DNA from 3 places in the Protofrankia symbiont of Coriaria myrtifolia genome. Region 2 is predicted to be linked to each of the others. Evidence: predicted binding sites of a transcription regulator. Region 2 holds the regulator's gene; each other region holds the start of a gene.
What was found. The regulator LexA, encoded in region 2, represses DNA repair genes until DNA is damaged. The targets are predictions, from matches to a motif close to CGAACNNNNGTTCG.
Positions count from the first base shown of each region.

Region 1: a site for LexA is predicted at 2,131-2,144, ahead of ruvC (crossover junction endodeoxyribonuclease RuvC). Genes of this name have one in related genera too.
Region 3: a site for LexA is predicted at 1,942-1,955, ahead of CM1CMNOD_RS07275 (alpha-ketoglutarate-dependent dioxygenase AlkB). Genes of this name have one in related genera too.

Region 1 covers NZ_CAAAFS010000206.1:23,773-27,037, forward strand. The annotation lists gene ruvB (Holliday junction branch migration DNA helicase RuvB) at 1-675, opposite strand, end outside; gene ruvA (Holliday junction branch migration protein RuvA) at 686-1,480, opposite strand; gene ruvC (crossover junction endodeoxyribonuclease RuvC) at 1,477-2,010, opposite strand; gene CM1CMNOD_RS22445 (hypothetical protein) at 2,430-2,699, shown strand; gene CM1CMNOD_RS11625 (alpha/beta hydrolase) at 2,726-3,265, shown strand, end outside.
Region 2 covers NZ_CAAAFS010000297.1:21,042-24,306, forward strand. The annotation lists gene CM1CMNOD_RS16690 (vitamin B12-dependent ribonucleotide reductase) at 1-165, opposite strand, end outside; gene nrdR (transcriptional regulator NrdR) at 234-695, opposite strand; gene CM1CMNOD_RS16700 (LysM peptidoglycan-binding domain-containing protein) at 888-1,190, opposite strand; gene lexA (transcriptional repressor LexA) at 1,486-2,235, shown strand; gene miaA (tRNA (adenosine(37)-N6)-dimethylallyltransferase MiaA) at 2,253-3,167, shown strand; gene CM1CMNOD_RS16715 (EAL domain-containing protein) at 3,233-3,265, shown strand, end outside.
Region 3 covers NZ_CAAAFS010000131.1:2,582-5,846, reverse strand. The annotation lists partial or broken gene CM1CMNOD_RS07290 (MFS transporter) at 1-209, shown strand, start outside; gene CM1CMNOD_RS07285 (YceI family protein) at 338-901, shown strand; gene CM1CMNOD_RS07280 (HdeD family acid-resistance protein) at 1,321-1,818, shown strand; gene CM1CMNOD_RS07275 (alpha-ketoglutarate-dependent dioxygenase AlkB) at 1,970-2,563, shown strand; gene CM1CMNOD_RS07270 (SOS response-associated peptidase) at 2,644-3,265, opposite strand, start outside.

The sequences.
Region 1 (3,265 bases), on a different contig from region 2:
CAGCCGGTTGGCGATCCGGGGGGTTCCGCGCGACCTGCCGGCGACCTCTGCCGCGCCGTCGCCGGTGATGTGCACACCGAGCAGCGCCGCCGAGCGGACCAGCACATCGATCAGCTCGTTGGTGTCGTAGAAGTCCATGTGGGCGGTGAAACCGAACCGGTCGCGCAGCGGCCCGGTGAGCAGACCGGAGCGGGTGGTCGCGCCGACGAGGGTGAACGGGGCGATCTCCAGCGGGATCGCGGTGGCGCCGGGGCCCTTGCCCAGCACGACGTCGACCCGGAAGTCCTCCATCGCGGCGTAGAGCAGCTCCTCGGCCGGGCGCGCGATGCGGTGGATCTCGTCGAGGAAGAGCACCTCGCCCGGGGCCAGCGCGGTGAGGATCGCCACGAGGTCCCCCGCCCGTTCGACCGCCGGCCCGCTGGTCATCCGCAGCGGGACCGCCATCTCCCGAGCAATGATCATGGCCAGGCTGGTCTTGCCGAGCCCCGGCGGCCCGGACAGCAGGACGTGGTCGGGCGGACGCGCCCGGGCCCGCGCCCCCTCAAGCATGATCATAAGCTGTTCGCGGACCTTCTGCTGGCCGATGAACTCCGCCAGCGTCCCCGGCCGCAGGCCCGCCTCAAAGGCACGCTCCTGCGGTTCGGCCACCGGCGAGACCAGACCCTCGACGTCCATCCAGCCGCCCTTACCGAGGCCGCAGGGCGGCCAGCGCCCGACGCAGCAGCACGCCTACGGGATCCGGTGTCTCGGCACGGCCGCTGCCCGCCCGGCCGGTGCCGGTGGCGGTGGCCCGTGGGTCACCGGGGCCGGCACGGCCCGCGCGGCTGCCCGGCCCGGCATTGCCGTGGCCGTTGCCGGCCGGGACCGCGGCCAGGGCATCCGCCCCGGTGATGGCCAGGGAATCGGCCAGCGCGGCGGCCAGCGCGTCGTCGGCCTCCCGCGCGGTGTAGCCGAGCCCGAGCAGCGCGAGGCGGACCTGCTCGCCGGCGGTGACACCCGTGCCCGCGGCCGGCGCGGCACCGTCACCGCCGGCCCCGCCCACACCCACACCGTCATCCCCCGCGGCCGGCGCCGGTACGGGCGGGCCGAGCCTGTCCCTGAGGTCGAGGACGATGCGCTGCGCGCCCTTGCGGCCGATGCCGGGCACCTTCGTCAGAGCCGCAAGATCCTCCGCCGCGACCGCGCGGCGCACGCTGTCCGGACTGTGGACACCGAGCACGGCCTGGGCGAGCCGGGGGCCGACCCCGGAGGCGCTCTGCAGGGTTTCGAAGACGTCGCGCTCGTCGGCGTCGGCGAAACCGTAGAGAGTCAGCTCGGTCTCCCGGACGACCAGCGTGGTGACCAGCCGTGCCTGCTGCCCGACCCGCAGCCCGGCCAGGGTCGCGGGGGCGCACTGGACGAGCAGCCCGACCCCGCCCACCTCGACGACGGCGGCATCGGGCGACAGGGCGGCAACCGTCCCGGCCACGGACGCGATCACCTGAGGCTCCTGCCGGCGGCCGCGGCAGCCTGCCTGGCCGCCCGCATCCGGGCGAGCGCCGGCCCCCGCGACAGGTGGCACAGCGCAAGGGCCAGGGCGTCGGCGGCATCGGCCGGACGTGGCGGGTCGGACAGCCCCAGCAGACGGCTGACCATGAAGGTGACCTGGGTCTTGTCCGCCCGGCCGCTTCCGCTGACCGAGGCCTTCACCTCACTGGGGGTGTACAGCGCGACCGGCAGGCCACGGCGGGCCGCGCTGACGATCGCCACCGCCCCGGCCTGCGCGGTACCCATGACCGTCCGGACGTTGGCCTGGCTGAACACCCGCTCGACCGCGACCGCGTCGGGGTGGTGACGGTCCAGCCACTCACCGACGCCGCGTTCGAGCGCCCACAGCCGGGCGGCGACGTCATCGGCGGCGGGCGTACGCAGCACGCCGACCTCGACCAGCGACGTCTGCTGACCCGGCCCGCCGTCGACAACCCCGAGACCGCAGCGGGTAAGCCCCGGATCGACCCCCAGCACTAGCACCGGCACCCTCCACGACCAGCTAGCTCGTCGACTGTCGTCCCGACCGTCCGCCGGGCATCGCAACCGCCGGATTACCCGGGACCGCCGGCCACCGGCGGTTCGCCACGATTGTGGCACGTCTGAACGCCTGTTCGAGTGCAGCGACACGCCTACCCGGGCGCCGGCCCGGCAAACATCGCCTGCCGGCCGGGCAGCAGCCCGGCAACCATCCCTGCCGGTCGGGCAGCAGCCCGGCAGGCACCTACCGCCGGCGGCCAGCGTCAACTGGCTGTCCGCAACGCCACCCGCGGCCGTCGGCCGGGCACAGATCAGCATATGGTGAGATGACCGGCAATGCCCCGCGAAGATCGTCAGTGCCCCGCCGGGCAAGCGGGAGATGCCACCGAAAAGCACCGGAAATGCGGGAAATGAGGTCCACAATGGGCTCCGATGCCGCCGCCGGTACCGAGCCGACCGGGCCGACCGGGCTGACCGCCGGGCCGGCGGCCGAACACGGCGACGGACAGGTGCCGCGTGCGCGCCGGTCGGACCAGACGCGCCACGTCCGCCTCGATGCCGGTGACGTGGAGCTGTCCGGGCTGCTGGCCGAGCCCGACGGCCCGCCGCGGGCCGTCATCGTCGGCCTGCCCGGTGGGGGCTGCGCGCGTCCTACTTCCACGGCCGGGCGCATCCGGACCTGTCCCTGCTGACCCTCGGCACGGCCCTCGGGTTCAGCGTGCTGGCGCTGGACCGGCCCGGCTACGGCGCGTCGGCGGGGCTGAAGGCCACCCATCAGACGCTGGCCGCGCAGACCGCCGCCACCTGGCGGGCGCTGGAGACGTTCACGGCATCCCACGCCGTGGGGGCGGGCCTGTTCCTGATCGGCCACTCGTTCGGCACGATGCTGTCGGTGTCGCTCGCCGCGGACGAACGCGGCGAGCGCCTGCTCGGTCTCGACGTCTCCGGGGTGGGAGCCCGGTACCGTGACGGTCTGTGGCCGCCACGGCTCCCCGCTGACAGCAGCGTCGCCGAGATCCACCGGGAGCACGCCCTCGCGGCCCGCAAGCTGTTCTGGGGGCCGGAGTCCCTGTACCCGCCCGGCACGTTCGTCCTGGGGACGGTACCGACAGCCGGCGTGCCGGCCGGCGAGGCATCCGATGCCGCGAAGTGGCCGCAGAAGCTGCCCCTGCTGGGTCCGCGGGTGCGGGTGCCGGTCCGTTGGACGCTTGCCGACCACGAGTCCTGGTGGCACCTTGACGAGGCGACGGAGACCGAA
Region 2 (3,265 bases):
GTTGGTCATGACGACGTCCCGCAGCTCCCAGGTGACCTCGTCATAGGGATGGACGCCCGGCGAGGTGTTGACGCGTCGCACCTGCAGACCGGTGGCCCTGGGGGCGGCCTTGGTGCCGGTTCTGGTGGCGGCCTTGCTCGCTTTCGTGCCACGGTTGTCGGTCATGGCGCTCCTCGTCTGGCGTCGGTCGGATGGTGTTTCTCACCAGCTGTCTGTCGTGTCGGGGTGCGTGGCTACGACGGCGACCGGTCGGCCCGCCCGCGCAGATCGGCGATCGCCGTCTCGAAGTCCTCCAGCGACTCGAAGGACAGGTACACCGAGGCGAACCGCAGGTAGGCGACCTCGTCGAGCTCCCGCAGCGGCCCGAGGATCGTTCGGCCGATCTCGTCCGAGGCGACCTCGGCAGCCCCCGAGGCACGCAACGTGTCCTCGACCAGCTGGGCGAGCCGGGCCAGCGCGTCCGCCTGGACCGGTCGCCCCTGGCATGCCCGCCGCACGCCGGCGATCACCTTCCCGCGACTGAACGGCTCGGTGACACCGCTGCGCTTGATGACCCGCAGTGACGCCTCTTCGATCGTCGTGAAACGACGGCCGCAGGACGGGCACGACCGGCGGCGACGGATCGCGGCACCCTCCTCAGCCTCCCGACTGTCGACGACCTTGCTGTCGGGGTGTCGACAGAACGGACACCGCACGCACAACCCCCAAGATCTTGTCGACTCACAGCCATGCAACTACAAGATGTTGTGGTCAACACTAGGACCGGACACTACGACCTGGCAAGCTGGCCAGTGTGTGGAGTCTCCTGACAAATCCGTCACAGCGAACCCGTCACAGCGAACCCGTCACAGCGAACCCGTCACGACAGGCCCGTCATGACCGACCTGTCACGGCAGGCGGAGCGTCTGGCCGGGGACGAGATCGGTCGTCTCCAGCCGATTGAGGCCGGCCAGACGGGCCACGGCCACCCGGGTGTCACCGTCGGGAGCCAGCCCGCGGGCGATGCCCCACAGCGTCTCCCCGGACCGGACCACGTGGACGCGCGCCGGCCGGTCGTCCCCGGTCGGCGCGGCCGACGACGTCACCCGGGCCACGGACAGCACCAGGCAGGACACCAGCATAACCAGGACAATCAGGACAACCCGGCCCCGCCCGGTCAGCCGCAACGGAGGCTCAGCCGACGCCCGCATCGTCCACCTCCCCAACTTCCACCAGCACGTACCACTTCCAACAACATGATCAAAGAACATCCGTTCGATCGAACGTCTGGTCGAGTTTGTATCGCACGGCCCCGACGGAATCGTCGTGACACGCTCGAACAGACGTTTGAGATATCCGGCCGCGACGGTTACGGTCGTAGCGATCAGATTCAGGTCAGATCCAGGTCAGATCCAGGTCGTGGCCGCAGCTCCGGTTCACGGCAAAACGTCGGATATGCCGGGAGCGCAAGTCTGCCATGACCGACAACGAAGGAGTACGGCAGGGATGACCACCGACGACAACCGCACCCGCCGTGGCCGGCCCCCCCGCGGCTCCGTGCGCGACCTGCCGGACGGGCCGGCGGACGCCGCGGGACTGACCCCCCGCCAACGCAAGGTGCTTGAGGTGATCCGCGACGCTGTCGAGCGCCGAGGCTACCCGCCGAGCGTGCGGGAAATCGGCGATGCGGTGGGGCTCACGAGCACGTCCAGCGTCGCGCACCAGCTGAAGACGCTGGAGGAGAAGGGCTTCCTGCGCCGTGACCCGCACCGCCCCCGGGCCATGGAGGTCCTCTCCGCACAGGCACCGGTACGCCCCGTGGCACGCCAGGCCCCCGGCGTCGGTACACTCACGGCGGGTTCGTCGACGGACGGCCCCGCACAGGCGGCCTACGTGCCGGTCCTCGGCCGTATCGCCGCGGGTGGGCCGATCCTCGCCGAGCAGGCGGTCGAGGAGGTCTTCCCGCTCCCCCGCGAGATCGTGGGCGAGGGCACCTTGTTCACCCTGCGGGTCGTCGGGGACTCCATGGTCAACGCCGCGATCTGTGACGGCGACTGGGTGGTCGTCCGCCAACAGCCGGTCGCGGACAACGGCGAGATCGTCGCCGCGATGATCGACGGCGAGGCGACGGTCAAGACACTGCGCCGTCGTGACGGCCACGTCTGGCTCGAGCCGCAGAATCCGGCCTATGCTGACATTCCGGGTGACAGCGCGACGATCCTCGGCCGGATCGTCGCGGTCCTTCGCCGGGTCTGATCCTCCCGGGAGGGAGCATGGGCACAGGTGTCGACCGGCACCGCACCGGTCGGGTCGTGGCTGTCGTGGGGCCGACGGCGGCCGGCAAGAGCGACCTGGCGATCGCGCTGGCCACCGAGCTGAACGGTGAGATCGTCAACGCCGACTCCATGCAGCTCTACCGCGGGATGAACATCGGTACCGCCAAGGTGCCGCCGGCGGAACGCGGCGGTGTCCCCCACCACCTGCTCGATGTCTGGGACGTCACCCGCGCCGCCGACGTGGCGTCCTACCAGGCGCTGGCCCGACAGGTCGTCGACGGTCTGCTGGCCGCCGGCCGCACGCCGGTGCTCGTGGGCGGCTCCGGACTCTACGTCCGGGCCGTCCTCGACGACCTCGCCTTCCCCGGCACCGACCCGGCCGTGCGGGGGCGGCTGGAGCGGGAGCTGTCCGAGCGGGGCCCGGCCGCGCTGCACGCCGATCTCGCCGCGCGGGCACCAGCGGCAGCGGCGGCCATCCTGCCCGGCAACGGCCGCCGTATCGTGCGCGCGCTGGAGGTGGTGGAGCTCACCGGCAGCTTCACCGCCTCCCTGCCGGAACACCGCTCGGTCTACGACGTGGTCCAGATCGGCATCGACCATCCTCAACTCGACGCGAGGATCGCCGACCGGGTGGCCGGCATGTGGGCCGCCGGCATGATCGAGGAGGTCCACGCCCTCGTCAGCATGGGCCTGCGGGACGGCCCCACCGCCTCCCGGGCGCTGGGCTACGCCCAGGTTCTCGCCTGGCTCGACGGCGCGCTCGATTCGGCCGAGTCGGCCCGGCTCGCGACAATTGCCGCGACGCGCCGACTGGCACGTAGACAAAGGTCGTGGTTTCGGCGCGATCCTCGCATAATTTGGCTGGACCGTCCCGACGTCGAGCAGGTGGCGGGCATGGTCAACCCGGCCTGAACGTGCGGCGGATCCGTGGCCCGTTCTTCCCGTCGTCTGGAGACACCCGTCGTCTGGAGACATGTGTGACCGCGATCGAGTTGAACCTCGTCCCGGCC
Region 3 (3,265 bases), on a different contig from region 2:
CACTCGGCCGGGTCTTTCTGGTGGCCGTTCCGATCGGGATCGCCGCCTTCGTGATCAGCCTGTTCCTCCGGGAGGCCGAACTGCGCGGATCGACCGCCATCTCCCGGACCGACACATCGGACGGCGCGGTGGGAGACGACCGCACCGACAGCAGCCATGGCTCCGGGCCGGGAGCGAAGCGATCGACGGCCAGCGCCTCCAGGGAGTAGATTGTTGCCCGCGCAACCGACTTCGGGCCCGCGTGAAAATGATCATGCGAGCAGAGTCTGCGAAGTCCTGGGAAGAACCCGCTCGTGGGAACACGACTCGTAGGAGAAGGCCTGAAGAGGAGATCATTATGACCGTACCGGGCACCGCCATCGAGAACCTCACCGGCACCTGGACGATCGACCCCGCTCACAGTCGGTTCGGTTTCGCCGTCCGACACGCGATGGTGGCGACCGTCCGGGGCAGCTTCAGGTCCTTCGAGGGCACCCTGCACCTCGACGGCTTCAGGCCCACGGCCTCGCATGCCACGATCAGCATCAACACCGACAGCATCGACACCGGGAACTCCGACCGCGACACCCACCTGCGCTCCCCCGATTTTCTCGACGCTGACACGCATCCGACGATCACCTTCACCGGCACTGGCATCAAACCAGGGGACGATCCGGACAGCTATGTGGTCACCGGCGACCTGACCATTCACGGCACCACGCATGTGGTCGAGGTGGCGGTCGAGTTCCAGGGCAGCGCGGTGGACTCGTTCGGCAACAGCCGGGTGGGGTTCGCCGCCACGTCCTCCCTCAGCCGGAAGGACTTCGGCCTCACCTGGAACGCGCCGCTGGAGGCGGGGGGTGTCCTCATCGGCGACAAAGTCAAGATCGACGTTGACATCTCGGCCATCAGGGCGTCCTGATCAGAACTGCGCAGGGCCAATGACCGGTGGCCGCGTGGTGGTCAAGAACTGCCTCGATCCAGAATCGCAGGACCGCGCGGTGCCGCCGACGGGCCGGCGGCACCGCTCCGGCCAGGGCATCCCGGTACATCCGGTGCACCCAGCCGGAGCTGCCCGTCACCGGGCCGCCGGGCGACGGACGGGCGCGACACGAACGGCCGGGACGCCGCTGAGTATCGGAGAAGGAGCGTAGCGGTAAGGAGCGGGGCCGGCCAGGGCCGGTATCGAGGACTGGCAGCACTCGACGCGGGGAACCCCCTTGTCCAGGGCGGGGAACCCCTTGTCCAGGGCGGAAGGTACGAGCGGTCCCGGAGATGACGATCATGATGACGACGGCAGAGACGCACCGCCACCATGGCGGAGCTTCGAGCGCGGTCTGGATGGCAGGACTCTTCCTGGGGATCGCGGTGACGGTTCTCGGCGTGCTCCTGGTCGCCCACCCCTTCGCCGCCACGCGCACACTGGCGATCCTGATCGGCATTGGGCTGGTGCTGTCCGGGATCATGGATATGGTCGCGACAGCCCGTGCGGGCGAGGAGACTGCCAGCTTCTTCGGCGTCCTGCTCGTGATCGGCGGGATCGTCGTGCTCGCCTGGCCGGGTGTCACCTTGTGGACGGTGGCCCTCATCGTCGGAATCTGTCTGCTGGTGGCTGGCGTCGCGCGTATCGCCATGGCCGGCTACGCGCGCGGGCACGGACGCTCATGGGGGTGGGGCGTGTTCATCGGCCTCCTGGCGATGGGCATCGGCATTCTCGCCCTGGTGTGGCCAGCGGCTACCGTCTTCATCCTGGCGGTGCTATTCGGGATCGAGCTGATCGTGCATGGCATCGGCCAGATCGCGCTCGCTCTCACGGTCCGCCGGGAGTCACGGGCCTGACACCCCGGGAGCGGCCCCGCCGAGCATCGGGCACCACGGGGCCGCTCCGGTCATCCGCGTTGCCAGACGCTCGGCAACCAGAGCGCGGCGCACGACGGCTGGCCTGCTCGACACGCTCGATATCGAACGTATGTTCGGGTATTGTGTCTCTATGCCCCTCCAGTGCAGCCTGTTGACCAGCGGCGACCCCGCGGTCTCCATCAACCCCACGTTCAGCCGCATCCGCCTCGACGGGACGCCATGGGTCGACGTGGCGCCGGGGTGGCTGCGCGGCGCTGACGACCTTTGCGGGACCCTCGCCAGCGAGGTCCCCTGGCGGCAGGGTCGACGGTGGATGTACGAGCGCATGGTGGACGATCCACGACTGTCACGGTGGTACAAGGCGACCGAGCCTCTCCCCCACCCCATCCTGGCCACGATATGTAGCTCTTTGTGCGCGCATTATCAGGTGCCGTTCGGCTCGGTCGGGCTCAACTTCTACCGCGACGGTGACGACAGCGTCGCGTTTCACCGCGACCGTGAACTGCGCAGGCTCGGTAACACCCTGATCGCGATCGTGACGCTGGGGGCGCGGCGTCCCTTCCGGCTCCGTCCGCGCGGTGGCGGTGCCGGTCGGACGCTGCTCCCTGCGTCCGGAGATCTTCTGGTGATGGGTGGCCGCTGCCAGGCCGACTGGGAGCATGCGGTCCCGAAAGTCGCTTCCTGCGGCCCGCGGATCAGCGCATCCTGGCGGTGGGCCGCGTGAGGAGCCTCTTCGGCAGCTTCAGGACGCTCTCACGGACGCGCCTAGAGCGCGTCATCCGGCGGGTGGCCCGCGGACGGAAGTCAATCATGGTCGATCGGGACCGCACCGGAGTGGACGGCCCGCGAGTCCGCTCCGTCCACGTCGTCGGCCAGGGTGACCGGCTCCAGCAGATGCGGACCGTTGTTACGCACGTTGCCGACCTGGGTGTCGACCGGGTAGGCACGCAGCACTCCGGCTGGCGTGGGCCCGAGCATGCTGGTCAGCACCGCAGGATCGGCCAGGACAGGATCAAGCCAGTGCGACCAGGCCACCGGGGGAAGGACGACCGGCGACCGCGGATGCAGGGACTCCAGACCGGCCGGCGCCGTAGTGGTGATGATGGTGAAGGTCGCGAGCGTACCGCCCGTGGGCGGGCGCCACAGCTCGTACAGCCCCGCGAGCGCGGCAGGTTCGTTGTCGACCGGGCGTACCAGGTACGGCTGCGCGCGCCGGGCCCCTTCGGTCCGCTGCCACTCGTAGTAACCCGTGATCGGGACGAGACAGCGGCGGGCTCGCAGCGCGGCGCGGAACGCGGGTTTGGTCGCCACCGTCTCCGCCCTGGCGTTGATCATTTTGTTGCCGATGGCGGCATCCTTGGCCCACGAGGGCACCAGGCCCCAGCGCGCCAGCCGCAGCCGGGGGGTCGGTGTCGGCTGCTGGCCC